DNA from 2 places in the Cryobacterium sp. PAMC25264 genome. Region 2 is predicted to be linked to the other one. Evidence: predicted binding sites of a transcription regulator. Region 2 holds the regulator's gene; the other holds the start of a gene.
What was found. The regulator HrcA, encoded in region 2, represses chaperone genes, less so after heat shock. The targets are predictions, from matches to a motif close to TTNGCACTCGNNNNNNNCGAGTGCNAA.
Positions count from the first base shown of each region.

Region 1: the regulator HrcA is predicted to act here: its motif matches at 1,745-1,771, upstream of groL (chaperonin GroEL).

Region 1 covers NZ_CP080383.1:2,547,613-2,562,829, forward strand. The annotation lists gene groL (chaperonin GroEL) at 72-1,700, opposite strand; gene KY500_RS11785 (DUF3048 domain-containing protein) at 1,842-2,888, opposite strand; gene KY500_RS11790 (cold-shock protein) at 3,033-3,236, opposite strand; gene KY500_RS11795 (LytR C-terminal domain-containing protein) at 3,450-4,028, opposite strand; gene KY500_RS11800 (DUF3263 domain-containing protein) at 4,078-4,377, opposite strand; gene msrB (peptide-methionine (R)-S-oxide reductase MsrB) at 4,593-4,994, shown strand; gene KY500_RS11810 (nitroreductase family protein) at 5,000-5,554, shown strand; gene KY500_RS11815 (oxidoreductase) at 5,652-6,626, opposite strand; gene KY500_RS11820 (SHOCT domain-containing protein) at 6,703-6,945, shown strand; gene KY500_RS11825 (sugar O-acetyltransferase) at 6,955-7,560, opposite strand; gene KY500_RS11830 (PLD nuclease N-terminal domain-containing protein) at 7,628-8,026, opposite strand; gene KY500_RS11835 (chloride channel protein) at 8,230-9,627, shown strand; gene KY500_RS11840 (nucleoside deaminase) at 9,633-10,169, opposite strand; tRNA gene KY500_RS11845 (tRNA-Thr) at 10,216-10,291, opposite strand; gene KY500_RS11850 (thioredoxin domain-containing protein) at 10,389-11,303, opposite strand; gene KY500_RS11855 (ABC transporter ATP-binding protein) at 11,589-12,686, shown strand; gene KY500_RS11860 (DUF4032 domain-containing protein) at 12,853-14,157, shown strand; gene rlmB (23S rRNA (guanosine(2251)-2'-O)-methyltransferase RlmB) at 14,572-15,217, opposite strand, start outside.
Region 2 covers NZ_CP080383.1:1,370,898-1,386,114, reverse strand. The annotation lists gene KY500_RS06345 (PhoH family protein) at 1-305, opposite strand, end outside; gene KY500_RS06340 (HIT domain-containing protein) at 259-621, opposite strand; partial or broken gene KY500_RS06335 (16S rRNA (uracil(1498)-N(3))-methyltransferase) at 641-1,332, opposite strand; gene dnaJ (molecular chaperone DnaJ) at 1,401-2,510, opposite strand; gene hrcA (heat-inducible transcriptional repressor HrcA) at 2,569-3,588, opposite strand; gene KY500_RS06320 (DUF4870 domain-containing protein) at 3,843-4,157, shown strand; gene KY500_RS06315 (DUF4870 domain-containing protein) at 4,251-4,625, shown strand; gene hemW (radical SAM family heme chaperone HemW) at 4,718-5,944, opposite strand; gene KY500_RS06305 (DUF1990 family protein) at 5,949-6,524, opposite strand; partial or broken gene lepA (translation elongation factor 4) at 6,616-8,454, opposite strand; gene KY500_RS06295 (sensor histidine kinase) at 8,567-9,832, shown strand; gene KY500_RS06290 (response regulator transcription factor) at 9,829-10,485, shown strand; gene KY500_RS06285 (alpha/beta fold hydrolase) at 10,487-11,239, shown strand; gene rpsT (30S ribosomal protein S20) at 11,359-11,619, shown strand; gene KY500_RS06275 (hypothetical protein) at 11,749-12,516, shown strand; gene holA (DNA polymerase III subunit delta) at 12,513-13,556, opposite strand; gene KY500_RS06265 (hypothetical protein) at 13,583-13,927, opposite strand; gene KY500_RS06260 (ComEC/Rec2 family competence protein) at 13,924-14,529, opposite strand; gene KY500_RS06255 (P-loop NTPase fold protein) at 14,824-15,217, opposite strand, start outside.

The DNA of each region.
Region 1 (15,217 bases), 1.2 Mb from region 2:
GAAGGCTGGGCGCCTCCCGAGGGAGACGCCCAGCCTGTGGTCGTGCGGTACTGCTGTGCTGCTGGCGGGACTTAGAAGTCCATGCCACCCGACGGGTCGCCGGCCGGGGCCGGGTTCTTCTCGGGCTTGTCGGCGACGACGGCCTCGGTGGTGAGGAACAGTCCGGCGATCGACGATGCGTTCAGCAGCGCGGAGCGGGTGACCTTCACCGGGTCATTGATGCCGGCAGCGATCATGTCGACGTACTCGCCGGTTGCGGCGTTGAGGCCGAATCCGACGGGCAGGTTGCGCACCTTGTCGGCGACAACGCCCGGCTCCATGCCGGCGTTGAGGGCGATCTGCTTGAGCGGAGCGTCGATGGCGACGCGCACGATGTTCGCGCCCGTTGCCTCGTCGCCGACGAGGTCAAGGATGGCCTTGCTCTCGAATGCGGTCTTGCCGGCCTGGATCAGTGCCACGCCACCACCGGCGACGATGCCCTCTTCGACGGCTGCCTTCGCGTTACGGACGGCGTCTTCGATGCGGTGCTTGCGCTCCTTGAGCTCAACCTCCGTCGCGGCGCCGGCCTTGATGACAGCAACGCCACCGGCGAGCTTGGCGAGACGCTCCTGGAGCTTCTCACGGTCGTAGTCGGAGTCGGTGTTCTCGATCTCGTTGCGGATCTGCTGAACGCGACCGGCGATGGCGTCGGCGTCGCCGGCACCCTCGACGATGGTGGTCTCGTCCTTGGTGATGACGACCTTACGGGCGTTACCGAGCAGGTCGAGGGTGACGTTCTCGAGCTTGAGGCCGACCTCCTCGGAGATGACCTGCCCACCGGTGAGGATGGCGATGTCCTGCAGCTGCGCCTTGCGACGGTCGCCGAAGCCCGGAGCCTTGACGGCAACCGACTTGAAGATGCCGCGGATCTTGTTCACAACGAGCGTGGCCAGGGCCTCGCCGTCGACGTCCTCGGCGATGATGAGCAGCTGCTTGCCGCTCTGGATGACCTTGTCGACGATCGGCAGCAGGTCCTTGATGTTGGAGACCTTGGAGTTGACGATCAGGATGTAGGGGTCTTCGAAGACCGCTTCCTGACGGTCGGGGTCGGTGACGAAGTATGCCGACAGGAAGCCCTTGTCGAAGCGCATGCCCTCGGTGAGCTCGAGCTCGGTGCCGAAGGTGTTCGACTCCTCGACGGTGACAACACCCTCCTTGCCGACCTTGTCGATGGCTTCGGCGATGATCGCGCCGATCTCGGCGTCGCCGGCGGAGATGGAGGCCGTGGCCGCGATCTCTTCCTTGGTCTCGATCTCCTTGGCGCTGGAGATGAGCTCTGCGATGACCGCAGCGGTGGCCTTCTCGATGCCGCGCTTGAGGCTGATCGGGTCGGCGCCGGCTGCGACGTTGCGCAGGCCTTCGCGGACCAGCGCCTGAGCGAGGACGGTGGCGGTGGTGGTACCGTCGCCGGCGACGTCGTCAGTCTTCTTGGCGACCTCCTTGACGAGCTCGGCACCGATCTTCTCGTACGGGTCGTCGAGCTCGATCTCCTTGGCGATGGACACGCCGTCGTTGGTGATCGTGGGGGCGCCCCACTTCTTCTCCAGCACGACGTTGCGTCCGCGCGGGCCGAGGGTCACCTTGACCGTGTCAGCGAGGATGTTCAGGCCGCGCTCCAGGCCGCGACGGGCCTCTTCATTGAAAGCAATGATCTTTGCCATATGTGTTTCTCGTCCCTCCCGGACGTTACCAAAACGATGATGGGTTAGCACTCCAAACAGCAGAGTGCTAAACCGATTCTGGCACTCTGGGGTCGAGAGTGCAAGTGAACGGGGGCTGCACGATGCCGCCGCAAGACCGGGTTACGGCAGGATCTCCACGGCGCCGCCACCGTCGGTGGGCACCAGTTCGATCCAGGTGTTGCCCGGTGCGAGCTCGATGGCCGCGCCGTCGGCATCCGTCAACTTGATCGGCGCCGCGGGGGCGTCCTTGGTCCACGTCGCGGGCAGGGTCGATCCGTTGGTTGAGACCCAGGCCTGGCCCGTGCCTTCCAAGATGGTGCGGGGCACGTCGGTGCTGCGGTCCACGCCGACGCTGAGCACCACGACATTGGTGGCGACCAGCCGGCCGCCGCCGGCGTCCAGGTCGGGCGCGCCGTCCTGGCCGCGCAGGTAGGCGCTGCCGGCGGGGTCCCAGGTCCAGGAGCGCTCGCTCGAGTCGGAGAACCGGGTGACGATGGTGCCGGCGGCCTCCCCGGCCGTGGCAGCCCCGGCGGAAGCCGCGCTGTCGGCGTAGTCGAACTGCCGCTCCGGCGGGGCCAGGTCTGCATGCCGGTCGACGACCTCGGCGGCGCTGAGCACCACGTCTTGCGGGGATTCCCGGTCGTCCACGCGCCGAAAAATGCCGCTGTCGTCCTGGTCGAAGATCACGTTGAGCACCGGGGTGTTCTGCATGGCTTCGATGAACTGCGGCTGCCCGCCGGAATAGGCCACGATGCCGCCGAACGGACTCAGCAGGTCAGGGTCCATGGGCCGGATGGAGCGCACCGGGCCCACGTCGTCGGGCACGTCCGAGTGCCAGAGGGCGGCATACCGGGTGAGCCCGCCTTCCACCAGCTCTTCGAACACCAGGTCCGAGCGTTCGAGGCCGATCTGCGGCCGGGCCGCGGGGAGGTTGTCGATCTTCACGGCCAACGACGGATGCTCCGCGTCGGCCGGGTCGATCGGGGTTCCCCGCAGCGGGGCCACGGCGGGAGCCGCCGCGGTGGGCGTCGGTTCGGTGGGCGGCGCGGTGACGCAGCCGGTCAGGACGCAGGCGGCTCCGATCAGCACAGCGGCAGCCCAGGCGTGGGAGCCGGTGCGGCGGGAGCGGGGGCGTCGAACAGGGGTGGTCATCCGTAACGCAGTCACGCCACACACCTTAGCTCCGCGAGGTATGTCTGCCGAGCGGGGCAAGGTGTGTGGCGTGCTGGTCATCACGGGAACCGATACATCGTCGGCGCCTGTTCAGTTGTGTGCTGCCGGCCCCGTGAGGCCGACTGTTCCACGCGAGGGCTATGCCGGACGAACCGACTCTGCCTGCGGACCTTTGGCTCCGGTACCGAGTTCGAAGACGACATGCTGGCCTTCTTCAAGAACCTTGTAGCCGTGCATGTCAATGGCGGAGTAGTGGACGAAAACGTCCTGCCCACCTCCATCGACCGTGATGAAGCCGAAACCCTTTTCAGCGTTGAACCATTTGACGGTTCCGTTCGCCATGTGAAACTCCCCTAGTGCAGTGTTGACTTTCGGCTTTCACCCGCTGGTGTTACCGGGCCTGGCGCAGTAGCTGCGTCCACCGTCCGCGAAAGAGCGCTCTCAACCCGAGAACGCGACTCGCATAAAATGAGCGACCACTGCAGATAGTAGTGACGGCAGCGGGGATCCATAGGGGGTTGACTGGCGGGCACAACGCCACTAGGAATTCGGCGCTTAGCCCTCCGGTATCGCGTAGTCGGTGCCGACCACGACGGTCAGGGTGGCGTCAGAGCCCGCGAAGTCGCTGGAGAGCAGGATCGCCGAACCGGGCAGCAGGGCCGCCACCCCGCGGGCAGCGCCCTCCAGGGAGGCATCCGCGTAATACACGGTGGTGGTGGTGACGTCTTCGGTGTCGGCGTCACTCATGGTGCCGACGCTCCAGCCGCTGTCGGTGAGCACCTCGCCCACTGAGCGGGCGACACCGGTGGTGGCCGTGCCGTTGAGCACGGTGACACTCGCAGTGGGGTCGGTGGTGGGCTCGGCGGTGGGCACGGGCTCGGCCGTGGGCGCCTCTGAGGCGGCTTCCGTGCCGGTGCTGGTCTGGCTGGAGATTCCGGGGATGGTGAAGTTCAGCCGGTTGTTCAGCACGGTCAGTCCGATCGCTCCCACGCCCACGAGCAGGGCCGTTGCGGCGAGCGCCCACCAGAACGCCACCCAGCGGCGGCCCTTTCGGCCGGGGGCCCGGTGCGCCCCCACGCGGTCGAGCTTGTGCGGAAGGTCGTCGAAGCGGTCTTTCGGGTACGAAGTGGGCATCGTGAGTCTGGTTCGATCCTCGGTTGGCTGAACACGCGGTAGGAGGGTCCTACTCGATGGGGCGGATGGCCCGGCGCGACCGGGCCTGGGACCGCGCGTCACGCATCCGCTGCAGGCGTTTCACCAGCATGGGATCGTGGGCGAGGGCAAGCGGGGAGTCGAGCAGGGCACCCAACAACTGATAGTAGCGGGCAGCCGACAGGCCGAACTCGGCCCGGATCGCCTGTTCCTTGGCGCCTGGGTGGGACCACCAGCGCCGTTCGAAAGCGAGTACGGCGGTGTCGCGCGGGCTGAGCGCCGTGCCGCCGTCGACACCCCGATCGCTCTCGCCGTGCCCGCTGGTCGCCATACGCGTCATCCTATTTGGCGTGGACTGGGTTTTCGCTGACCGGCGCGGCCTGTCCCGCCGGTCGCTGCCCGCTCCGGCAGTGATGACCGCCGGCTGGGAATCCCCCGGCCCGGGGAATGTCCGGGGGCCCGGCCGAGTTTAGGCTGGAGGCAGCAATCTGCCCGCTGAGTTGCCCGCAAGAGTAATGCCGCACAGAAGTAGTGAAGGGACGCACCATGGACTACGAGGTCACCAAGTCTGACGCCGAATGGAAGGCCGAGCTTTCCCCCGAGCAGTACGCCGTGTTGCGCGGGGCTGCGACCGAGCGCGCCTGGACCGGCGAACTGCTCGACGAGGGCCGGTCGGGCGTGTACACCTGTGGCGCCTGTAACGCAGAGCTGTTCAAGAGCGGCACCAAGTTCGACTCCGGTTGCGGCTGGCCGAGCTTCTATGAGTCGGTGCGCCCCGAGGCCGTCGAGCTCATCGAAGACCGCTCGCTGGGCGTCGTACGCACCGAGGTGCGGTGCGCGGCCTGCGGTTCGCACCTGGGCCACGTGTTCGATGACGGTTTCGGCACGCCCACCGGCGACCGGTACTGCATGAACTCGATCTCGCTCAACTTCACGCCCGTCGAGTAACGGTCTTGTCGGCGGTTCTCGACGCGATCTTGTCGCGCCGGTCGTATTCCGTGGTCACCGCGGATGCGCCCGGCCGCGACGAGCTGGTTCCCCTGATCCAGGCGGCTGCCCGCGCCTCCGACCACGGCGCATTGCGCCCGTGGCGGATCATCGAGGTGCGCGGCGCCGCCCGGATCGCACTGGGCGACGCGCTCGTGGCGGCCTCGGGCCTCGAGGGACCGGCCGCCGCCAAGCTCGCCGGCAAGCCGCTGCGCGCCCCACTGCTGCTGGCCCTGGTGGCCCGGCATCGGCCGAGCCACAAGGTGGCGGCCTGGGAGCAGGACGCGGCGGCCGTCGGCGTCGCCCACTTCCTCAGCCTGCTGCTCGAGGATGCGGGCTGGGGCGTGATGTGGCGCACCGGCGGCCACACCCGCGCCGAACCGGTGCGGCAGGTGCACGGACTCGCCGACGGCGAGGAGCTGCTCGGCTGGCTCTACGTCGGCGGCATCCCCGAGAACGTCAAGCCCGCCGTGCGCCAACCGGTCGACGCGGCCGACCACCTCAGCGCCCTGCCCGCCTGACCGCCCCGCGCCCCCGCAACTGCACCCGAAGCGGACAATTGGTCCCGGCGCACCGGGACCAATCGTCCGCTTCGGGACCAGTTGTGCGCGCCAGGGGTCAGGCGAACGCGTTCACACCGGTGAGTTCGGCCGAGAGCACCCAGAGGCGGGCCGCATCCGCGGGGTCGATCGCGTGTGCGTCCACACCTCGGATACGGGCGGTCTCGCTGCCCGGAACGGTGGGCTCGGCGATGTCGCAGTCCTCGCAGTAGACCCCGCCCAGGCCGTCGAGCATCGGGGAGGTCGCCGCCCAGGTTGCCGTAGCGGCGCCCTGCTCGGTCGTCTTGAAGACGGAGTTCACGGTGCCGTCCTCGGTCATCCATCCCGACGCGATCATCTCCTCGCGCGGCAGGTGCCGCTGCAGCTCGGTCATGATGCCGCCAGGGTGCACGGCGAATGCGCGCACGCCGTGCCCGGCACCGAGGGCGTCCAGCTGCACGGCGAACAGGCTGTCGGCGGTCTTGGCCTGACCGTAGGCCAGCCACTTGTCATAGCCGGTCTCGAACTGCGGGTCGTCGAAACGGATGCCGCTGAGCTTGTGCCCGGTTGACGACAGAGCCACAACGCGGGCTCCCCCGCCGGCCACCAGGGCGGGCCAGAGCAGGTTGGTGAGCACATAGTGGCCCAGGTGGTTGGTGGCGAACTGGGACTCCCAACCGTCGCCGACGCGGGCTTCAGGGGAGGCCATGATGGCGGCGTTGTTGATCAGGATGTCGAGCCTGCGTCCGGCGGCCAGAAACCGATCGGCGAAAGCGCGCACGCTGCCGAGGTCGGCCAGGTCGAGGGTCTCGACCTTGACGTCAGCCAGCCCGCGCGCGTCGAGCGCGGCCCGGGCCGCCTCGGGACGGCGGGCAGGAACCAGGACCTGAGCGCCCGCAGCGGCGAGCGCCGCGACGGTCTCGATACCCAGCCCCGAATAGCCGCCGGTGACGATGGCCGTCCGGCCGTTCAGGTCAATGCCGGCGAGTACCTGGGTGGCGGTGGTGCGCGCTCCGAACCCGGAGGGGAGGGCGTGCTGGGGTGTAGTTGTCATCGTTCCAGCGTACGCTCGCTCGCCCCTGGATAGACTTTCGCCGTGCGGCCGAACGCGCCGTCGCAGGGGGACTCACATGATCGGCAATCTAACCGGCTGGCACTTTCTCATCATCGCGGGCGTCCTCGCCGCGGTGGTCCTGATCGCGCTGGCGATAGTGTTCCTGATCGTGCGTCTGGTGCGGCGACGCCCGGCGGGCTCCGGCGGCCTGGCGGACCCCGCGACCCGGTTGGCGCAGCTCGACCAGCTGCGCGCCCAAGGTCTGGTCACTGAGGCCGAATACGACGCCAAGCGCCGGGAGATCCTCGGGCTGCTCTGATCCGGCGGATCAGACCGAGTCGAGCCCGACCCGGTCGTCGGGACCGATGGCCCGCACGACCCGCGCCGGGTTGCCCACGGCGATGACCCCGGGCGGCACGTCGCGGGTGACCACCGAGCCGGCGCCGATGATGCTGCCCGCGCCGATCGTGACGCCGGGGCAGACGACGACGTTGCCGCCGAGCCACACGTCGTCTTCGATCACGATTGGCCAGACCCGCTCGTATCCGGCCCGGCGCTCGCCCACGTCGACGGCATGGCTGGGCGTGTAGAAGCGGGCACTCGGACCTACCAGCACGTTGGCACCGATGGTGATCTCGCCCCCGCCGAGGGCCAGGAAGTCGGCGTTGATGAACGTATTGGCGCCCACGCGCAGCCGCGAGCCGTAGTCCAGGTACAGCGGCGGCCTGAAGTCGGCACCGTCGCCGACGCTCGCGAGCATCCCCACGAACAGGGCGTGCGCGGCGGCCTGGTCGTCGTCGTAGAGGGCGGTGATCTGGCGGCAGGTGCGCTGCGTGCTGGTCGTCAGCTCGGCCAGTTCGGGCCCGGACCGGTAGCGGTACCACTCCCCCGCGATCATCTTGTCGTACTCGGAGCGAACGAGAACCGGGGGCATTTTGTTGTCTGTAACCACAAACACGAGCCTAGCCCGTCGCCGCTGCTCCGCGCGCGTCGATCCGCCGTCAGGTTCCCTCGGTCAGCCGACGTCGTTCGGCCAGCTCGGCTTCGATCCGGCGGATGCGCGCCTGTTCGGCATGGAACTCGATCTCGCGGTCCAGCGAGGCCAGTTGCTCCTCGGTGCTGGTGATCCGCCGTTCCGCCTGGGCCGTGGGGGTCGCCTGTGCGCTCGAGGCCGAACCCGTGCGACGCCGGGGCGCACCCAACCGAGGATGCGCCATCGGTGTGTCGTAGTCGTGTCCGATCACGAACCAGAGCAGGCTGCCGATGAGGGGGAGGAAGATCACCAGGAGCACCCACACCACCTTGGGCAGGTGTTTCACCTGGCCGTCCTGCCGGGTGATGATGTCCACGAGGGCGGCCACAACGAGCACCAGGAGCACGAGGGAGAGCAGCGCATACATGGCGGTCAGCTTAGTGACCGCCGTGCACGGGCGACCAGCCCCCAGTTCCGCGGGCACTCGCGGGGCCGACGTGGGGCTTGCGCCCGCACGGACACCGGGCCAGCGTGGTCAGCGATGCCGGCCGAACCCGGGACCGACCGACCCGGACCGGTCCAGCCACAGTGCCAGATCGGCGGAGGAGACCGGCCGAGGAGGACCGCGACATGCCCGCGCACCCCGAGCCACCGGCGACCCCCGCCCCCGATTCCGCGGCGGGCCACCCGGCCAACCCGGCCCAGACCGGCGACCCACTGGCGGTCATCCGTTCGCGCGGATACCTGCGCGTGCTGTTGCTGGCCGGGCTCATCGGCGTGCCGGTGTCCGTGGTCTCCTACGGGTTCCTCGCCCTGGTCTCCTGGCTGCAGGGCTACCTGTTCACTGAGCTGCCGGCTGCCCTGGGGTTCGACAGCGTGCCGGTGTGGTGGCCGCTTCCACTCGTGGCCCTGTCCGGCCTGCTGGTGGCGCTGTGCATCCGGTTCCTGCCGGGAACCAGCGGGCATCCGCCGTCGGAGGGCTTCGCGGCCGGCGGGTTCCCGCGGCCCCCGGAGCTGCCCGGCGTCGCGCTGGCGGCGCTGGCCACGCTCGCCCTGGGCGCGGTGCTCGGTCCAGAGGCACCGCTGATCGCCCTCGGCGGCGGGCTGGGCGCTCTCGCGGTGCTCCTGATCAAGAAGGACTCGCCGCCCACCGCCCTCGCGGTCATCGCATCGGCGGGCAGCTTCGCCGCGGTGAGCACCCTGCTCGGTTCGCCGCTGTTGGGCGCCTTCCTCTTGATGGAGGCATCCGGTCTGGGTGGTGCCATGCTCGGGGTGGGTCTGCTTCCCGGGCTGCTCGCCGCGGGGATCGGCTCCCTTGTCTTCGTCGGCCTGGATTCCTGGACTGGGCTGGGCACCTTCTCCCTCGCCATCCCCGACCTGCCGGCGTTCAGCACGCCCACCCTGGCGATGTTCCTCTGGGCACTTGTGCTCGGGGTGGCCTGCCCCCTCCTGGCCTGGGGAATCAAGGCGCTCGCGAGGGTGGTACGCCCGGCGGTACACGCCCAGCGGCTGCTCGTCACCCCGGTGCTCGGTCTGCTCATCGCCGGGCTTGCGATCTGGTTCGCGGTGGTCACCGGCGAAGACACGGGTCAGGTGCTCTTCTCCGGCCAGACGACCTTGCCCGCGCTCATCAGCAACGGAGCCTCCTGGCCGATCGGCGCGCTCGGCTTGCTGGCGCTCTGCAAGGCTCTCGCCTACGGCCTGTCGCCCAGTGCGTTCCGCGGCGGGCCGGTGTTTCCCGCCATGTTCATCGGCGCTGCCCTGGGCATCATGGCGTCCCATCTGCCGGGCATGGCTCTGGTTCCGGCGCTGGGGGTGGGCATCGGCGCCATGTGCGTGTCGATGCTGCGGCTGCCGCTCACGAGCGTTCTCCTGGCCACCGTGCTGCTCACCAGCGATGCCTACGCCGTGATGCCGCTGGTCATCGTGGCCGTGGTGGTGGCACACGTGATCACCGGCCGGCTGCCAGAGCCACCGGGCCGGTGGCTCCGCCGCGACCCGGCGCCGACCGCTCCGGGCCTCGGCTAGCGGATCTAGCGGGCGTCCCAGAATCCCCGGTGCACCTCGGTCGCCTCCGCGACCAGCGCCGGGCCGGCCACGACCACGCTGCCGCCACCGCGGGCGAAAACCTCGCGGCAGGGCAGGTCCAGCGTGGGCTCGCCGTCCTGGCTGGGCACCATGGCGCCGAGGTCCTGCTCGGGCAGCGCATAGGCGACCCGCCCGATCCCGGCCCAGTAGATGGCGCCGGAGCACATCGCGCAGGGTTCGGTACTCGTGTACAGGGTGCTCGAGCGCAGCGCGGTCTTGTCCAGCCGGGCGCTGGCCAGGCGCACGAGGTTGGTCTCGGCGTGTCCGGTGGGATCGTTGCCGGTGACCACGCTGTTCTGACTCTCCATGATGGTGCCGTCGGCGGTGACCAGGATGGCGCCGAACGGGTGGTTTCCGTTCGCGCGAGCCAGTGCCGCCACGGCGATGGCCCGCAGCAGGTGTTCCTCGTCGGCGGCCGAGATGCTCGTGGGCACCGGCGTGGAGGAACCCAGCGGGCTGACCTCGTCGAGTGGACTGGTCATTCCGCTCCTCGTCGCTGTTCTGCGAAGCCCGGGGGAACACGGGCGATGGGGCCGGCCACGGGACTTGAACCCGTAACCCCCACTTTACAAGAGTGGTGCGCTACCAATTGCGCCAGGCCGGCATGAGACGCACGAAGCACCTCGAGCATTCATCCTAAATCACTCGGCACTCTCGTGCCGACGCATTCGGTCCCGCCGTCACCAGCAGAGCCGGTGCGGTCAGCCGGCCGGAGTGGGCGTGGGCGTCGGGGTGGCGGTGGAATACGCCTCGCTGGCCGCCTGCAACACGAACGCCGCGAACTCCTTCGGGTCGTCCAGGGCACCCACGTACTGCTTGCCATTCACCAGCACGGTCGGGGTGCCGGTGATCGCCTTGAGGGAAGAGTTCGGGATCGGTCCGCTCAGGGCGCGATCGGTGGCATCCTGCACCCACGACTTGTAGGTGGTCTCTTCGATGCAGGTGTTGATCTCGGACAGGCTCGTCGACACTCCCGAGCTCTTCACGAGAGCCTTGAGGTCGTCGTCGTTGAGGCCCGCGGTGCCCTCGACGGGCTGGTCGGCGAAGAGCGCGGCGTTGAACGACAGGAAATCGTCCGGCGAGTAGTTCGCCACACAGGCGGCGGCGTTGGCCGCACGCAACGAGTACTGGGTGCCAGCGGATTTGCTGGTGAGGATCGAAATGGGGTGGACCTCGACCGTGGCCGCGCCGGAGTCGACCCACTGCGAGATCTGGTCGGCGTTGGTGGTCTCGAACTGTCCGCAGAACGGGCACAGGTAGTCGATGTAGATGCGGATGTCGGCGACGTTGCCCGACGCATCCGGAGGGGAGGGAATCGGGTCGGCCTTGGGCTGCAGGGCCGGGGTGGTGACGGCGGTGAGGCCCTCACCGACGAGCAGACCGTCACTGGCCATGTTGCGCGGGCCGGGGCCGTCGGGGCGAACCGAGTTGACGATGATCAGCACGATCACGGCGACGACCGCGATGGCGGCGATGGCGATGCCGCCCTGCAGGAACACCCGGTTACGACGGTCGCGCTTCTTCTGCTCGACTCGGAGTTGGGCGGCCTTGGTGCGTGCGGCGTCGCGTCGCTGATTCTTCGAGGGGCGAGGTTCGCCTGGGCCACCAGTTGTCATGGATGATCACTCCGAGTTGAGGGGGTGCGCTCGCGAATGAGCGCGATTGCATTTCAAATAGTAGGTCCCCAGTCTGAGAATTAACCAACCGGGGCTTCACAGCGGCCTCTCTGGGGGTTCACCGGGGACACACTGGCGGGGCTCCGGCAGGCGATTCAGGCGACGCTCACGCGGGACATGCCATACTAGGAAGGTCTTGCGCTGGTGCTACGTCAGCCGGACAGCAAATCCCATCACAACGGATCGTCCGGCACGTACCTGCCGGTGAAGGAGAATAACGAAACAATGGCTTCAGTAACTTTTGACAAGGCCACCCGCCTGTACCCGGGCTCCACCCGCCCCGCGGTCGACCACCTCGACCTGTCGGTCGCCGACGGTGAGTTCCTCGTCCTGGTCGGCCCCTCCGGCTGTGGCAAGTCCACGTCGCTCCGCATGCTCGCCGGCCTCGAAGAGGTCAACGACGGCGACATCTTCATCGGTGAGCGCAACGTCACCGACGTTCCCCCGAAGGACCGTGACATTGCCATGGTCTTCCAGAACTACGCTCTGTACCCGCACATGACCGTCGCCGAGAACATGGGCTTCGCGCTCAAGATCGCCGGCGTCAACAAGGACGAGCGTGCCACCCGCGTTCTCGAAGCCGCCAAGCTGCTCGACCTCGAGCCCTACCTCAGCCGCAAGCCGAAGGCCCTCTCGGGTGGCCAGCGTCAGCGTGTTGCCATGGGTCGCGCCATCGTGCGTCAGCCCCAGGTGTTCCTCATGGACGAGCCGCTGTCGAACCTCGACGCCAAGCTGCGCGTGCAGACCCGTACCCAGATCGCGTCGCTGCAGCGTCGCCTGGGCGTCACCACGGTCTACGTCACCCACGACCAGACCGAGGCGCTCACCATGGGCGACCGCATCGCCGTGCTCAAGGATGGCGTCCTGCAGCAGGTCGGCACCCCCCGCGACCTGTACGCCAAGCCGAACAACGTCTTCGTTGCCGGCTTCATCGGCAGCCCGGCCATGAACCTGTTCCTGGCCGACGCCGTCGACGGTGGCATCATGTTCGGTACAGCCACGGTGCCCGTGGCCCGCGACACCCTTGCCGGCGCTTCCGGTAAGAAGGTCACCATCGGCGTTCGCCCCGAGGACATCCACCTCTCGACCACCCACGGCGAAGGCCTCGCCGTTGACGTCGACCTGGTCGAGGAGCTCGGCGCCGACGGTTACCTGTACGGCCACTCCACCGTCGAGGGCAAGCGCACCGACATCGTCGCCCGCGTCGATGGCCGTTCGCACCCGTCGGCCGGCGACACCGTCTACCTGACCCCGACGCCGAACCACCTGCACGTGTTCGACGCAGAGACCGGCCTCCGTCTCGGCGGCGCCGTCAGCGACTAAGTTCCATCCCGACAAACTCGACCGCCGGCAGTTTTTGGCGGTCGAGTTTGTCATTTCGGCGCCCGTTCCCTGTGGGCGGCACCGTCGTACATCCCGCGCCTTGTGAGCCCACCCCGGCCGAGGCCACCCGCGGGGCTTCGCCGCCCTGCCGACAGTTAGGCGCTTCATGAGCGGTTCCTTGAACATCACCTCGGCAACGGCCGATCCGGCCCTGCTCGACCTGCCCTGGCACCTGCCGCTGGATGCCTGGCCGAACGAGAACATCGCCTCGCTGCCCAAGGGCCTCTCCCGACACCTCGTGCGATTCGCTCACCTGAGCGGACGCGTCGTGGCCATCAAGGAGACCACCAGCGAGATGGCCAAACGCGAGTACGACATGCTCCGCACCCTGCAGGGCCTCGAGATCCCCTGCGTCGAACCGCTCGCGGTGATCACCAACCGCACCGATGAAGACGGCGACCCGCTCAACTCGGTGCTCGTCACCCGGCACCTCAAGTTCTCGCTGCCCTACCGCGCACTGTACTCGCAGGCCCTCCGCCCGGACACGGCCACCCGCCTCGTCGACGCCCTCGCCCTGCTCCTCGTGCGCGTGCACATGGTCGGCCTGTTCTGGGGCGACGTGTCGCTGTCCAATACCCTCTTCCGCCGCGACGCCGGCGCCTTCGCCGCGTACCTCGTCGACGCGGAGACCGGGCAGCTCTACCCGGGCGGCCTCTCCAACGGCCAGCGCGAGAACGACCTCGAAATCGCCCGTGTCAATATCGCCGGCGAGCTGATGGACCTCGAGGCCGGCGGCCGGGTCGCCAACGAACTCGACCCTATCATCGTCAGCAACGGCATCGTCGCCGCCTACCGGTTGCTCTGGAAGGAGCTCACCGGGTCGGAGTCGTTCGCGAGCAACGAGCGCTGGCGCATCACGGAGCGCGTCGAGCGCCTCAACCACCTGGGCTTCGACATCGAGGAACTGGCCATCAAGACCGATGAGACCGGAACGACGGTGCGCATCCAGCCCAAGGTCGTCGACGCGGGCCACCACCAGCGCCGTCTGCTGCGTCTCACCGGCCTCGACGCCGAGGAGAACCAGGCCCGCCGTCTGCTCAACGACCTCGACTCCTACGGTGTCGCCTACGGCAATCCCGACGCCGACGAGGAGATGATGGCCCACGAGTGGCTGGTGCGAGTGTTCGAACCCGTCGTGCGCGCCATCCCGCGTGAGCTCAAGGGCAAGCTCGAGCCCGCCGAGGTGTTCCACCAGCTGCTCGACCACCGCTGGTACATGGCGCAGAACGCCGGGCGAGACATCCCGTTGGCCGAGGCCGTGACCTCGTACGTGCAGGATGTGCTGCGGCACCGTCGCGACGAGGCCACCGTCATCGATCCGCCCACCACGCCGATCAGCCTCCCCGACCTCGAAGCCGAAGGCATCGACGCCGACGAGGCCGAGGCAGACGACTGGCGCCTGAACGTCTGACGCCCGGCCGCGCGCGAAGGGCCCTTCGCGAACGCGGCAGGTGGGCTCCCCCCGTGAGTTGCCAGTTGGCGCCCTCTCCCGACGCCGCAATGGGCCTCAACTGGAAAGTCACCCACGGCGCGACAGCCGAGTTGCCAGTTCACGCCCCCTCACGGCGCGCCAAGGGGCCTGAAGCGACAACTCACTGGGGCCCACCCAGGCAGAGCCGCTCAGGGCTCTCGACAACGAGACCTGCGGCACTCACCCGGGCACCCGCGTCCCCTCATCAGCACGCCCTGAACTGAACCACGGCAATCAGCGAGGTCGCCCAAGGCCCTGAATCGACCCCTCACACAGCATCCGCCCACAAAAAACGGCGCAGACCACCCGGAATCGGCATGATCTGCGCCGTTCTCACACGCGCGAGCGGTCGGCTCAGGCCTCCGCGGCCTTCTTCGCGACCTTCGCCGCAAGCGCGTCCGCGCGCAGCTTGGAGATCTCGTAGAGGGTGACGCCGGCGGCGATTCCAGCGTTCAGCGATTCGGTGTTCGCGTTGATCGGGATCGACACGATGGCGTCGCAGGTCTCGGTGACGAGGCGGGACAGGCCCTTGCCCTCGCTGCCGACGACCACGACGATGGGGCGCTCCGCATAGCCCAGGCCCAGTTCGGGCAGCTGAGTGTCGCCGCCGCCGTCGAGGCCGATGACGAGCATGCCGCGCTCCTTGAGCGCCTTGAGCGTCTGGGTGAGGTTGCTGGCCATGGCGACGGGCAGGCGCGCTGCGGCACCGGCGGAGGTCTTCCAGGCCGAAGCGGTGACGCCCACGGAGCGGCGCTGCGGCACGATGACGCCGTGGCCGCCGAACGCGGCGGTGGAGCGGATGATCGCACCGAGGTTGCGCGGGTCGGTGATGCCGTCGAGGGCCACGAACAGCGGCTTGTGGCCGCGGCTGATGGTGAGGTCGAGCAGTTCCACCGGGTGCGCGTACTCGTACGCGGGAACCTTGAGCGCGAGGCCCTGGTGCACGGCGTCCTTACCCGAGAGCCGGTCGATCTCGGGGCGCATGACCTCGAGCACCGGG
Region 2 (15,217 bases):
ACCTCTCTCTCGCCGAGGTCCGCTCCGGTGCGCAACAACAGTTGGAGCTCCTCGATCAGTCGCACCACGGCATCCGTGGATGCGGCCGGACCGGTGAGGGTGACCTCGTTGCCGCGGACGTGCACTGTGACGTCCGGGTATTCGTTCTCGATGGTGGTGAGGAACCGGTCCTGCGGCCCGAGCAGGCGCACCATGGCGACGCCGTCGACGAGGAGTGTGCGCACCGTGGGCAGTGCGCCGGTTCCGGGAGTCTCCGGGTCAGAGGGCTGCAAGCGTGCCCTCCTCGAGGGTGCCGCCGAGCACATGGGCGTGAACGTGGAAGACGGTCTGGCCGGCCGAGGCGCCGGTGTTGAAGATCAAGCGGTACTCCCCCGCGCAGTGCTCTTCGGCCACCCGTCCGGCCACGGCGACGAGTTCGGCGAGGAGGGCGGGGTCGCCCGCCGCGAGTTCGCCCACGTTGTGGTATTGCTGAGTCTTGGTGGTCACGACCACGTGCACGGGCGCCTGCGGGGCGATGTCGTTGAACGCGATGATGTGGTCGGTTTCCGCGACGATGGTCGCCGGAATCTCGCGCGCGGCAATGCGGCTGAAGATGGAGGGTTCTGCACCGGAGGAGGCCATACGTCTATCTTAAGCGGAACTACCAGCGCCCGAGGGTTGCGTTCAGGATGGCGACGGCGGCGGGGCCCGCCGTGGACGTGCGCAGCACGGTGTCGCCCAGGCGCACCCGGCGGGCGCCGGCCCCCTCGAGGATCTCCAGTTCCGATGCGGCGATCCCGCCCTCCGGGCCGACGACGAGAACGATGTCCCGGTCGTCGGTCGGCGGCGCGATCGCGGTCAGCCGGGTGTCGGCGGTGGGCTCGAGCAGCAGCATCCGGCTGGTGGTGGCGAGCTGTGCGAGCTGCTTGGTGCTGGTCAGCGCGGACACCTCGGGCAGCCAGGGCCGGATCGACTGCTTGCTGGCCTCACGCACGATGGCGGCCCAGCGGGCCTGCCCCTTTTGCACCTTGACACCCTCCCAGCGCACCACGGACCGCGAGGCCGCCCACGGATGACCCCGTCGATACCGAGTTCGGTGGCCGCCTGCACCGCGAGTTCGTCGCGGTCGCCCTTGGCCAGCGCCTGCACGAGCAGGATGCGCGGCGTGGCCGGCGGGCTGTGCCTCACGGAGTCGACCCGCACGACAAGCTCGGCCGGCTGGGCGGAGACCACGGTGACCCCCAGCATCAGCCCGGCGCCGTCACCCAGCAGCAGGGTCTCGCCCGGACGCACCCGGCTGACCGTGACGGCGTGCTTGGCCTCGGCGCCGGTGAGGCTCACGGTGGCCCCCACCTGCGTGGCGGAGGGGCCTGGGCGAGAGTCTCGGAAAGGAAGAAATGCGCCATCGCTAGCGGGCACCCCTACCCGAGGAACCGGTCGCGGAGCTTCGCGAACAGGCCCTGCTGGAAGTGGCTGAGTGCCGGAGCTGCCACCTTGTGCCTGGCCGCGAAGGCCTCGATGAGTTCGCGTTCCTTGTGGTCGAGCTTGGTGGGGGTGAGCACCTGCACGCCGACCCGCAGGTCGCCGCGGCCGTTGCCACGCAGGCGGGTGATGCCGCGGTCCTTGACCGTGAGGATCTCGCCGGCCTGGACGCCCGGGCGGAGTTCGACCTCGATGTCACCGTCGAGGGCCTTGACCGTTGCGGTCGCACCCAGGATGGCGTCGGTCATCGGCACCTCGAGGGTGCAGAGCAGGTCGTCGCCGTCGCGGCTGAAGACGTCGTGGTGCCGCACCTTCATCTCGAGATAGAGGTCGCCGTTGGGGCCTCCGGCCGGTCCGGCCTCTCCGCTGCCGGGCATCTGCAGGCGCAGACCCGTGTCGACGCCGGCGGGGATGTCCACCGGAACGGTGCGGCGGGCGCGCACGCGGCCCTGGCCCTGGCAGGTGACGCAGGGTGTGGCGATGATGGTGCCGTAGCCACGGCAGGAGCCGCAGGGGCTGGAGGTCATCACGTTGCCGAGCAGGGAGCGCACAGCGCGCTGGATGCTTCCGGTGCCGTGGCAGATGTCGCAGGTGACCGGGGACGTGCCGGGCTGGCAGCAGCTGCCGTTGCAGGTGGCGCAGACGATCGCGGTGTCCACCTCGATGTCGCGGTGGGTGCCGAAGATGACCTCGTCCAGGTCGAGCTCGACCCGGATGAGGGCGTCCTGCCCACGTTCCCGACGCGACCGGGGGCCGCGGCTGCCGCCGCCTCCCCCGCCGAAGAAGGTCTCGAAGATGTCGCCGAAGTTGCCCGCGTCGAATCCGCCGCCCTGGCCGGAGTTGCCCGAGCCGCCGCGGTCGTAGTTCTGGCGCTGCTTGGGGTCCGAGAGTACGTCGTAGGCGTGGGTGATGGTCTTGAACCGCTCGGATGCTTCGGCGCCCGGGTTCACATCGGGGTGCAACTGGCGGGCGAGGCGCCGGTATGCCTTCTTGATCTCGTCGGTGGTGGCATCGCGCGCGACGCCGAGTGCTTCGTAATGGTCAGCCAAAGCTGGCTCTCCTCGGGTTCTGGGGGTGAAAAGTGTCGGTGGGAAGGTGTGGGGGCGGCTAGTTCTCGCCGAGCAGGCGCGAGAGGTACCGGGCGACGGCGCGCACCGCCGCCATGTTGTTGGAGTAGTCCATCCGGGTCGGACCGAGCACGCCCAGCCGGGCGGCATCGCCGTGGGAGGTGTAGCCGCTCGTGAGCACGGACGTCTCCCCCAGGCCGAACGGCGCGTTCTCCCGGCCGATGCTCACCGAGACGCCGTGCTGGTCGGTGGCCATCTCGCCGAACAGGCGCAACAGCACCACCTGCTCTTCGATGGCCTCGAGAACCGGGTAGATGCTGCCGCTGAAGTCGTCCTCAGTGCGCACCAGGTTCGCAGCACCGGCCATTACCAGGCGGTCCTGCCGGTTGGCGCCCACCTGGTCCCGCAGGGTGCCGGTGATGAGGTCGATCAGGTCCTGCAGCTCGGGCGGGCCCAGACCGGTCGGCCCGGTCAGTGCGGCGGCGGCCTCGCTCATGCTCAGGCCGCCGACCACGGCGTTGAGACGGGTGCGGAGTTCGGCCAGGGCAGTCTCGTCCAGCGCGCGGGTCAACTCCACCACGCGCTGTTCGACTCGGCCGGAGTCCGTGATCAGAACCGACAGCACCCGGGTGTCACTGAGCGGCACGAGTTCGATGTGGCGCACGGTGGCGCGCGACAACGACGGGTATTGCACAAGGGCCACCTGATGGGTCAGCTGCGAGAGCAGCCGCACGCTCCGCGCGAGCACCTCGTCCAGGTCGGCGGACTGGCCGAGGAAGACCTCGATGGCCTGACGCTGGGCGACGGTGAGCGGACGCAGGTCGGCGAGGTGGTCGACGAAGAGGCGGTAACCCTTGTCGGTGGGAATGCGCCCGGACGAGGTGTGCGGAGCAATGATGAGCTCCTCCTCCTCGAGCAAGGCCATATCGTTGCGGATGGTGGCCGCCGAGACGCCGAAGGCGTGCCTGTCGACGATGGACTTGGAGCCGACGGGTTCACGGGAGGCCACGTAGTCCTGCACGATGACGCGGAGCACCTCGAGACTACGATCCGACACCATTCCGATCGCCTCCCTCATGCCCGCTCGCGCCGCCAGCTGGCTGGCACTCTCATTGTTTGACTGCTAATCATATCGCGGGTGGGCCGCATACCCATTGCTCCCCGACGATTTTGCGCAGTAGCGTGGGCTCAAGCACGTCCACGCACCGCTCACCGAAGGACACCGTCATGAGTTAACCCACCGGTCAGGGACCATCGAACAGGCCGTCGTCAGGGCCTCCGCTCTCCCCGGAGCAGGACAGACAGTGGGCGTCACTGGCGCACCTGGGCGGCATCCTCTCGTTCCCGCCTTCCCTGATCATCTGGCTGGTCTTCAAGGACCGGGGCCCGTTCACCAATGAACAGGGCAAGGAGGCCCTGAACTTCCAGATCACCCTGCTCATCGGCTACGTGGCCCTCAATGTGCTTTCCACGGTTCTCAGCCTGGTCACGTTCGGCCTCCTGTCCGGGCTCTTCTCGCTCGGCTGGGTGTTGTGGCTGGTCGGATCGATCTTCTCGGTGCTCGGTTACCTGAGCGCCCGCGACGGCCGTCCGTACCGCTACCCCTTCTCTATCCGTCTGATCAGCTAGTTTGCAGGCTCCCGGTTGGGGTGAGCGGCGCTATTCTGGTGTGAGCGGCGCCCGACGCCGCCCCGCACCGCCGGGAGTCACGAAGGAGATCCCATGTCAGAGGCCACGCCTCCCCCCGCAGCCCCGTACCAGGCACAGAGTCAGCTGAGCCCGGCCGACGAGAAGCTCTGGGCGACCCTGATCCACATCGGCGGAATCCTGTTCAGCTTCCTGCCGGCGCTGATCGGCTACATCGTGCTCAAGGACCGCGGCCCGTTCATCCGGGCGCACACCGCAACGGCGCTGAACTTCCAGATCACCCTGGCCATCGCCGGGTTCGTCGGAGGCATCCTCACCGTCATCGGCATCGGCTTCCTGATCCTGGCCGCGGTGTGGATCCTCAACATCGTCTTCAGCATCATGGCCGCCATCGCAGCCAACAAGGGCGAGTGGTACACCTACCCGCTCACCATCAAGTTCCTCAACTAACCCCTTTCCCCCTCGCGAACTGTGAGGTAAGCACCCAAAACGCGCGCGTTCTGGGGCTTAACTCACGGTTCGCGGGTGGGGAGGGCTGGGGTTCAGTCGGTGAGGAGACGGCGCACCACGGCGTCGGCCAGGAGCCGCCCGCGCAGGGTCAGTTCGACGGTGCCGCCGATCGCTGCCCGCGCATCGATGAGTTCGTCATTGATCAGGCCGGCCACCTCTCGGCGCCCCGCCGTCGTCAACGTCGCCACGGGGATGCCCTCGCGGATGCGGGTGAGCAACAGCACCCGCTCCAGCTCGCGGGTGTCATCGTCGAGAGTCTCTCGCCCGGCCGCCGGGGAGTGCCCGGCGAGGATCCGGTCGGCGTATGCCGCCGGGTGCTTGACGTTCCACCAGCGCACCCCGCCGATGTGGCTGTGCGCTCCGGGACCCACACCCCACCAGTCGGCGCTCCTCCAGTAGGAGAGGTTGTGCCGGGAGCGGTGCTGCGTGCCCCGTGACCAGTTGCTGACCTCGTACCAGCCGTAGCCGGCCTCGGCCAGGAGCCGGTCGGCCAACTCGTAGAAGTCGGCCTGCAGGTCCTCGTCGGGCTGCACGAGCTCGCCGCGGCGGATCTGCCTGGCCAGCTTGGTGCCGTCTTCGACGATGAGCGAGTAGGCGCTGATGTGGTCGGGGTTCTGTCCGATCGCGTGCTCGAGGCTGGCCCGCCAGTTCTCGATGGTCTCCCCCGGGGTGCCGTAGATGAGGTCGAGGCTCACGTCCAGGCCGGCCTCCCTGGCCCACTGCACGACGAGCGGAACCCGCTCGGGGTCGTGCGTGCGCTCGAGGGTGGCGAGCACGCTCGGCACGGCCGACTGCATGCCGAAGGACACCCGGGTGAACCCGGCGGCCTTGAGCTGGAGCAGGTAGGCGAGGTCGACAGAGTCCGGGTTCGCCTCGGTGGTGATCTCGGCGCCGGGCACGATGCCGAAGGTGTCCCGCACGGCGTGCAACATCCGCACCAGGTGGTCGGCGGGCAACAGGGTGGGTGTGCCGCCGCCGAAGAAGACCGTGGCAGCTGGCCGGGGAGCGATGTGCGACGCGGCCAGGATGCGGGCGGCGGACTCGACCTCGAGCACGGCCTGGCTGGCATAGTCGCTCTGCTTCACCCCGCGCAGTTCGGTGGCGGTATAGGTGTTGAAGTCGCAATACCCGCAGCGCACCTTGCAGAACGGCACGTGCAGGTAGACCCCGAAGTCGCGTTCGTCCGCGCCGACACCGGCCGAGGCCGGCAACAGTCCGTCGAGTGGTGCGGGGTCGCCGACCGGATGCGGTCCAGCCATCCGGTCAGGCCATCCCGACGGGGTGCAGGGCGCGGAGGTAGCGGCGTGTGTAGCGTTCCTGTTGGAAGCGCAGGACCGGCCAGGCCAGGCGGTAGTACCAGGTGCTCGGCCGGGAGAACGAGCGGATCGTGAGCCAGACGGAATCGTCAGGGCGGCGGTCGACGATGAACGCTTCCTCGCCGTTCTGCGGGTGGCCGCGCATGGTGCCGTAGGCGAAACCGATCTTGTCGGCCTCATCGATGACGTAGACCACGCGCACCGGTGCGGCGACCGTGAATGGGCCGTTCGGGATCTTGAGTACTCCGGTCATGCCGTTGCTGATGAAGGGGGTGCCGTCCTCGGCGAAGGTCGCCTCGTTCACCGGGTGTTCCTGGTTGGGAGCCGGGGTTCCGTCGTCGGTGAAGACGATGCCGGTGTACTGCACGCCGGTGCCGGCGTCCAGGTCGGTGACCTCGATGCCGCTGCCGCGCTGGATGCCCCAGGTCATCAGCGACGTGGTCGCCGCACGGAAGCGTTCCTCGCCGCTGCCCAGGCGCACAGTGCGCTCGAGCGGCCGGTGCCCCTTGGGTGGGTAGCGCATCAGGTCGGACGCGAGGGTGCCGCCGATGGCGGCATACGTCACAGCGGCGTCGGTGAAGGTCGAACGTCGCATGACGGTTACTTCTTTCCTTCTTGGGCGGTTCGTCGCCGGAGAGCGCAGCGATGAACGCCTCCTGCGGCACCTCGACCCGGCCGACCATCTTCATGCGCTTCTTGCCTTCCTTCTGCTTTTCGAGCAGCTTGCGCTTGCGGGAGATGTCACCGCCGTAGCACTTGGCCAGCACGTCCTTGCGGATAGCACTGATCGATTCGCGAGCGATGATGCGGGCGCCGATGGCGGCCTGGATGGGCACGTCGAACTGCTGGCGCGGAATGAGCTTGCGGAGGCGCCCGGTCATGAGGACGCCGTAGTCGTAGGCCTTGTCGCGGTGCACGATGGCGCTGAACGCGTCGACCTGTTCGCCCTGGAGCAGGATGTCGACCTTGACCAGGTCGGCCTCCTGCGAGCCGATGGGCTCGTAGTCCAACGACGCGTAGCCGGCGGTCTTGCTCTTGAGCTGGTCGAAGAAGTCGAACACGATCTCGCCCAGCGGCATCGTGTAACGGATCTCAACCCGGTCCTCACCGAGGTACTCCATGCCGAGCAGGGTACCGCGGCGGCCCTGGCAGAGCTCCATGATCACGCCGACGTAATCCTTGGGTGCGAGGATCGCGGCCTTGACGATGGGCTCTTCGACGACGGCGATCTTGCCGTTCGGGAACTCGCTGGGGTTGGTGACCGTGACGGTCTTCTTGTCGTCGGTGGTGACCTCGTAGATCACGCTGGGCGCGGTGGTGATCAGGTCGAGGTTGAACTCCCGGTCGATGCGCTCGGTGATGATCTCGAGGTGCAGCAGGCCCAGGAAGCCACAACGGAAGCCGAAGCCGAGCGCGACGGAGGTCTCAGGTTCGTAGACCAGCGACGCATCCGAGAGCTTGAGCTTGTCGAGAGCTTCGCGGAGGGCCGGGTAGTCGCTGCCGTCGATCGGGTACAGGCCGGAGAACACCATGGGCTTGGGCTCGGTGTAGCCGGGCAGCGCCTCGGTGGCCGGCTTGGCCGCTGTCGTGACCGTGTCGCCGACCTTGGACTGGCGCACGTCCTTCACGCCCGTGATCAGGTAGCCCACCTCGCCGACGCCCAGGCCCTTGCTCGGCGTGGGTTCGGGGCTGGTGACGCCGATCTCGAGGATGTCGTGGGTGGCGCGCGTCGACATCATCTGGATCTTCTCGCGGGGGCTCAGGTGCCCGTCGATCATGCGCACATAGGTGACGACGCCGCGGTAGCTGTCGTAGACCGAGTCGAAGATCATCGCGCGGGCCGGTGCGTTCGCATCGCCGACCGGGGCCGGGATCAGCGAGGTGGCCCGGTCGAGCAGCTCGGACACGCCCACGCCGGTTTTGCCGGAGACCCGCAGCACGTCGTCGGGGCTGCCGCCGATGAGGCTGGCGAGCTCCTTGGCGTATTTGTCGGGGTCGGCGGCCGGCAGGTCGATCTTGTTCAGCACCGGGATGATGGTGAGGTCGTTCTCCAGCGCCAGGTACAGGTTCGCCAGGGTCTGGGCTTCGATGCCCTGTGCGGCGTCGACGAGCAGGATGGCGCCCTCGCAGGCGGCCAGGCTGCGGGAGACCTCGTAGGTGAAGTCGACGTGGCCAGGGGTGTCGATCATGTTCAGCGCGTAGGTCGCACCGTCCATCTCCCACGGCATACGCACGGCCTGGCTCTTGATGGTGATGCCGCGTTCGCGTTCGATGTCCATGCGGTCCAGATATTGGGCGCGCATGGAACGGTCGTCGACGACGCCGGTGATCTGCAGCATCCGGTCGGCCAGCGTGGACTTGCCGTGGTCGATGTGCGCGATGATGCAGAAGTTACGGATGAACGCGGGGGCGGTTGCGGCCGGTTCCAGCGCCTTGAGAGCTCTCGGTGACATGATGGCCCAATTCTCCCATGCCCCGCAGCATCGGGGTGACCTGCCACGGCCAGGCTCGCTCATCCATTCGACGGATGCCGGGCGCGCACGCCCTGATTATGCTGGCATCACCATGTCCAGCATCGCCGTGCGCGCCACCCCGACCCCTCGGGACCCCACCCCGCCCACCAGCATCGGCGACGGCCTGCCGCATTCCGCCCTGACCCCGGTCTTCTCGGGGCTGCGGATCGGCCTGCACGTGCTGATCGTGGTGCTGACGGGGCTGGTGATCGTTCTCACCCTGTGGGACGCGGCCCCGGATGCGGCTCTCATCGTGGCGTTGGCCCTCGTGTTCCTCGCCAGCTACGCCGGCGGTGGCCGCCTGGCCCGGACCCGGCCGCGCGGCTGGGTCGTGCCGGTCTGGATGGCGTTGCTGCTGGTCGAGTGGCTCGCGCTGACCCTGTTGACCGAGGATGCCGCCTTCATCGTCTTCCCCCTGTTCTTCCTCCAGTTGCACGTGCTGCCCCTCAGGGCGGGCATTCCGCTGGTGCTGCTGAGCGTGTTCCTGACGATCTGGTCGATGAGCCTGCACGTGGGCCTGAGCCTGGGCGCGACCCTGGGGCCGATCGTGGCCGCGGGAGTGGCCGTCGCGGTCGGGCTGGGCTACCGGGCGCTGCTGCGGGAGGCCGGCGAACGACAGACTCTCATCGACGACCTGCTGGCCACCCGGGCCGAACTCGCCGCCACCGCCAGGGATGCCGGCACCCTCGCCGAACGGCAGCGCCTGGCCCGGGAGATCCACGACACTGTCGCGCAGGGACTCTCGAGCATCCAACTGTTGTTGCACGCTGCCGAGCGCACCGTCACCGACCCGGCCGCCCTCGACCACCTGCGACTGGCCAGGGACACGGCGGCGGCGAATCTGCAGGAGACCCGCCGGTTCATCCGCGAACTCACCCCTCCGGCCCTGGACGCCCAGACTCTGCCCGGCGCCCTGGCCAGGCTCGCGGCTGCGATTCAGCGCCCGACGCCCACCGGCGGACGCGCCACCCGGGTGAGCCTGCACGTCACCGGGGACGCCGTCGCCCTGCCGATGTCGTTGGAAACCACCCTGCTGCGCATCGCTCAGGGGTCGCTGGCCAACGTCGCCCAGCACGCCGATGCCGGTCGGGCCGAGATCACGCTGAGCTACATGACCGACGAGGTGACCCTGGACATCGTCGATGACGGCCGGGGCTTCACTCTCACCGATGCGGCCGCCCAGAGCCCTGACTCGTTCGGGCTGGTCGCCATCAGGCAACGGGTGGAGCAACTCGGCGGCAGCTTCGTGCTCGAGTCCGCGCCCGGTCAGGGCACTGCCGTGGCCGTAACCTTCCCGACCGGGCAGGTGGCGGCATGATCCGGGTGCTGCTCGCGGACGACCACCCCGTGGTGCGGGCTGGCCTGCGGGCCCTGCTCGGCGCGGAGCCCGACCTGGTCGTGGACCTCGAGGCCGGCACGGCCGAGGAGGCGGTGACACTGGCGGCCTCCGGACGGGTCGATGTCGTGCTCATGGACCTGCAGTTCGGCGGGGCAGCGCCCGGCGCCCCAACGCAGACGGGAACCATGCAGGGGGCCGAGGCCACCCGGCGGGTGCGCGCGGTTCCCGGCGCCCCGCACGTGTTGATACTGACGAATTACGACACGGATGCCGACATCCTCGGTGCCATCGAGGCCGGCGCCAGCGGCTACCTGCTCAAGGACGCCCCGCCGGCCGAGCTCATCGCGGCCGTGCGCGCGGCTGCGGCCGGCCAGAGCGCCCTCGCGCCGGCCATCGTGACCCGCCTGGCCGACCGCTCCAGGGTTCCGGAGAGCCGGCTCTCCCCGCGCGAGGTCGAGGTGCTCGGGCTCGTCGCCGCCGGCCGGTCCAACCGGCAGATCGGGCAGGACCTGTTCCTCAGCGAGGCCACCGTGAAGTCCCACCTGGTGCACATCTTCGGCAAGCTCGGGGTGGGTTCGCGTACCTCAGCGGTGGCCAGCGCCCGGGCGTCCGGAACCATCAGGGGAGCCTGACGTGCCGGTCCCGGTCGTGTTGGTGCACGGCATCCGCACGTCGGCCAGCATGTGGCGGCACCAGTGCGAGATGCTGGCCGCGGCCGGCCACCCGGTGCTCGCCATCGACCTGCCCGGGCACGGGTCGAGGCTGGGCGAGGAGTTCACCGTGGCCGGGGCCCTTGCTGCCATCGATGCCGGCGTCGACGCTCTCGGCGGCCAGGTCGTGCTCGTGGGCCTCTCGCTCGGCGGGTATTACGCCACCGCCTATGCCGCCCGGCACCCGGACCGGGTGCTCGCCCTCGTGGCCGTGGGGTCGGCGTTCGAACCCGGTGGGCCCGGCCTGGCCGGCTACAGGCTGCTCGCCCGGCTGATCCACCGGCTGCCCGACCGCGGACTCCGGTTGCACACGTTCCTGGTACGACGGATGCTCCCGCCAGCCGGCGCCGCCGATGCCCTCGCCGGCGGCGTGGCCCTGGAGGTCATGGACGCGGGGTTGCGGGAGACGGGGACGCTGACGCCGCTGACCGATCTGAGGGCCTATCCGGGCCGGGTCTGGCTGGTCAACGGGGCATGGGACCATTTCAGGCTGCACCAGAAACGCTTCCTGCACGCGAGTCGGCACGGCACCCTCGTGACGGTTCCCGGTGCCGGCCACCTGGTGAGCCTGCACCGCCCGCTCCGGTTCGATAGAGTGCTCGGACGGATCCTGGCCGAGGTGGACGCACACCCAGGACGAGATCAGCCGGATTCGGTGCATGGTCGGCCCGGATAGCTGGTATCGTTGCCTGTTGGCTTGCGTGTTGGGTCCCACCCCACACGATTTTCGCCGCACGGTGCCCTCTATCACCGGGCGGCCCATCCGAACAAGAATCTAACGAAAGCGTAAAAAACGTGGCAAACATCAAGTCGCAGATCAAGCGGATCCTCACGAACAAGAAGTCGCAGGAGCGCAACAAGGCGGTCAAGAGCGAGTTCAAGACGGCCATCCGGGCTACCCGCCTCGCCGTCGCCGCCGGCGACAAGGACAAGGCTGTCGCCAGCCTCGCCGTTGCTTCCAAGAAGCTCGACAAGGCCGTCAGCAAGGGCGTCATCCACCAGAACCAGGCAGCGAACAAGAAGTCCGCTATCGCCAAGTCGGTCAACGCGCTCTAGCTCGGCCTTCGGCGTTCTCTGACGAGGCGCCACACAGAGCAACCCCCGCCCCTGGCGGGGGTTTTCTGCGTGTGCGGCCGCACCCGTCCGCCCCTTTCCGGCGCGGCCCGCCGACGCTATGGTGTCGACGTGACGAGCGAACAGGCCACCGGGGCCACGAGTTCTCCCGGACAGACCAGCGGGGGTCAGCCGAGCGCGGCCCAGCCCACTTCCGGTGAGCCCGGCACCGGTGAACCCCGTGCCAGTGTGCCCAATACCGGTGGGCCCGGTTTCGGCGAGCCCGGTGCCGGCGGCCCGGCATCGGCCTCGACACCGGCTACCCCCGGGTCCTCGCCCTGGCGTCACCAAGCCGGACTGCTCGGCGCCGCGTTCGCCGTTGCCGCTGCGGTGATCGCGGCCGGGCTCCGATTCGCACCACAAGTCTCCGCGTACGCCGGGCTGAGCCCCTGGGTCTTCGCCGGCCTCCTGGGCTTCGTGCTCGTGCTGGCCGGGGCCTGCGTGCTCTTCGCGGCATCACTTCCGAACGCGCCCTCCTCCGGGCACGCCCACGACGAGAACCGGATGCCGGCCGGCCGCGGCCTCACCATCCTCGGCGCTGTGCTCGGGCTGGTCGGGCTGGCCCTGGCCGCCCTGGCGGTTCTTCTCGCCGTGGTGCTGCCCGCGCCCACCCAGCGGATCATGGTGCAGTTCACCGATCTGTACGGCCGCGTGCAACTCGAGTACTGTCCGACCCTGCCCGGATCGTTCGAGGCGACGGCGTCGCAGGCTGATCTGGTCGGCTCGTCCACGATTCTTCCGGTCAAGGTCAGCGGCGCGACCTGCGGCGACCCGGAGTACACGGACGGCGTCTGGATCTACCTGAACCGTGACTCGGTCACGGTGTCCGACCGTCCCTAGTCACCGCGTTTGGCGATGACCGTCACGAGGCGTTCGAGCGCGAAGACCGGGTCACGGCCGGCGCCCTTGACCGCGGCATCCGTCTCGGCGAGCATCACGATGCACCGGGCCAGGCCCTCGTCCGACCAGCCGCGGAGGTCGCGCTGGGCGCGCTCCACCTGCCACGGTGCCAGGCTCAGGCTGGCCGCCAGCTGAGCGGAGCCCCCGCGGGCGCCGAAGACCTTGGCCATGGTGCGGATCTTGCTCGCGAACGCGGCAACGATCGGAACCGGGTCCGCCCCGGACGACAGCGCGTGCCTGAGGGTCACGAGCGCCTCACCCAACCGGCCGGCGATCGCGGAATCAGCCACCTTGAACGCGTTGGTCTCGACCCGGCCGCCGTAGTAGCGGTCCACCGTGGTCTCGGTCACCTCGGCGCCGGTATCCGCGATGAGCTGCTGGCAAGCGGCCGACAGTTCGGCGAGGTCGTCGGAGAAGGCGGCCACGAGGGAACGCAGGGCGCTCGGTGTGACGCGCTTCCCGGCGGCCCGGAACTCCGCTGTCGCGAAGTCGTGCTTGTCGGAGTCCTTCTTCAGTTCGGCGCAGACCACCTCGACGGCGCCGCCCACTCCGCTGCGAATGGTGTCGAGCAGCTTCTTGCCGCGGACTCCCCCGCCGTGGCGCAGCACGACATAGGTGTCATCGGCCGGGTTCTGCAGGTAGTCGATGGCTTCGGTGAGGAAGGTGTCGCTGCACTTCTCCACCGAGCTGACCCGGATCATCCGCGGTTCACCGAAGAGCGACGGGCTGGCCAAGGTGAGCAGCTCGCCGGGGGCGTAGCTGTCGGCCTGGATGTCGCTGACCTCCAGGCTGGGATCCTCCAGCTTGAGGAAGTCCCGCAACGAGCGGATGGCGCGGTCGGCCAGGAACGTCTCGGTGCCGGACACCAGCACCACGGGCGCCGGTCGCACCTGATGCCAGGCAAGCTGGGGAATCTTCGCAGCACTCGCCTTCGCGGCCGGCTTGCCGGTTCGTGCCTGTGCGGTTGTTCGTGCGGCCACGCGGCTCCCTTCGCTACCGCTCCAGCCTAACCGGAGCCCCCGACGCTCCCGACCCTGGTGGTGCCCGCCCGGGTGCCACCGACCCGCTCGGTCCAGACCTTCAGCGCCGCACCGTGCGCCTCTCGCGGCGCCGACTCCTCCACGCTGGTCTGGCCGACGACGGGCGCCCGTGCGGTGGGGGCGAGAACGGCCAACCCGTCCTGGTCGGTGCGCACCACCGCCGTGCCGGTCGAGGCGAGCACGTCCAGCAGCGACCGGGTCGGATGCCCGTAGCCGTTGTCGGCGCCCACCGAGACCAACCCGACCGACGCCCGCAGCTGAGCGTACAGCGCGGCGCTCTGGTCGCGGGAACCGTGGTGGGCCACCTTCACCACGTCGACCTGCCCGATCGGCCCGCGGCGAGGAGGGCGTCCTGGGCCTCCTCGTTGAGGTCGCCGAGGAACACCGACCGGATGCCGGCTCCGTCGAAGAGGATCGTGACGCTTCCCGGGTTGCCTGTCTGCATGAGCGGGGAGCCCCGGATCGGCCAGAGAATGTGCCAGGCGAGGCCGCCGAGGGTGCCGCTGTCTCCTCGCGCCGCCTCCCGCACTTCTGCCCCGCCCTCGGCCAGCCGGGAGTGCAGCGAGGCGTCGTCGGCGTTCTCCGGCACCCCCACCAGGGCGGTTCCCACCCGGCCGATCACCGCATCCAGCCCGCCGACATGGTCCAGGTCGTAGTGTGTGAGCACGAGCAGGTCAACGGTGTCGACCCCCAGGGTGTCCAGGCAGTGTGTCAGCAGCGCCGGGTCCGGACCGACATCGACCAACGCCACCCGTTCGCCGTCGCGCACCACAACCGCGTCGCCCTGGCCGATGTCTTCCGTGTCAAGTCCGTTCGTGTTGCGGGAAGCCCTATAACGAGTTTCGCTGGCCTCGTTTTGGCTAGTCCGAATGACACCTCCGGACCCGGCTGATGTCGCTTGAACCGCCGCCAACCCTCGATCGGCAGGAAGCGCTCGCGAGACTCGACCGGTTCAAGGAAAGGGTCGGCGCTTGGGATGGGATCCTGCGGGAGTCTCAACGGTTGAACGCCACCCCCGGGACGACCTTGCTGCTGTTCGGCGCGCGCTGGCTGTATGGGACCATGACCTAGGTGACACTTCAGGGGCCTTGCCCGAGAGGTCCTCACTCGTCTGGGTGTCAGCCCCCTTTAGTCGCCAATTGAACGAACTAGTCCGTGGAACGAGCAAGCAATCGCATAGGACGAGGGAGAAACCCGCAATGCCCAATTACGCAAGCAACTTAGCTCGGTACTGCTCCTTCCGTCCGCGCAGCATCTCAAGAACATAGCTGCGCCTGTTCTGCATTGTGGCCTCTGCGCGGTATGGGACCGGACCGGGTGGCGCCGACTCCAGTTCTTTTGCAAGTCGTTCAGTCGCGAGATCGAGATCGACAAGTTCGCCCACGAGCTTTGCGTCAAAACCGCTGATGACTCCGACAGCGCCGGGAACTCCGTGAGGAACGGCTGAACTTACGAGCTTGGCCAGTACATCCAGGACCGACCATCGATTCGACGTAATGCTGGTCTCAATGTAAGAGCGGACTGCATCCCGATCGGCCGTTCCCCACCTCCAGATTGTTATCCAAATATCAGAAGGCATATTGGCGAGGCTCCCAGCGAAT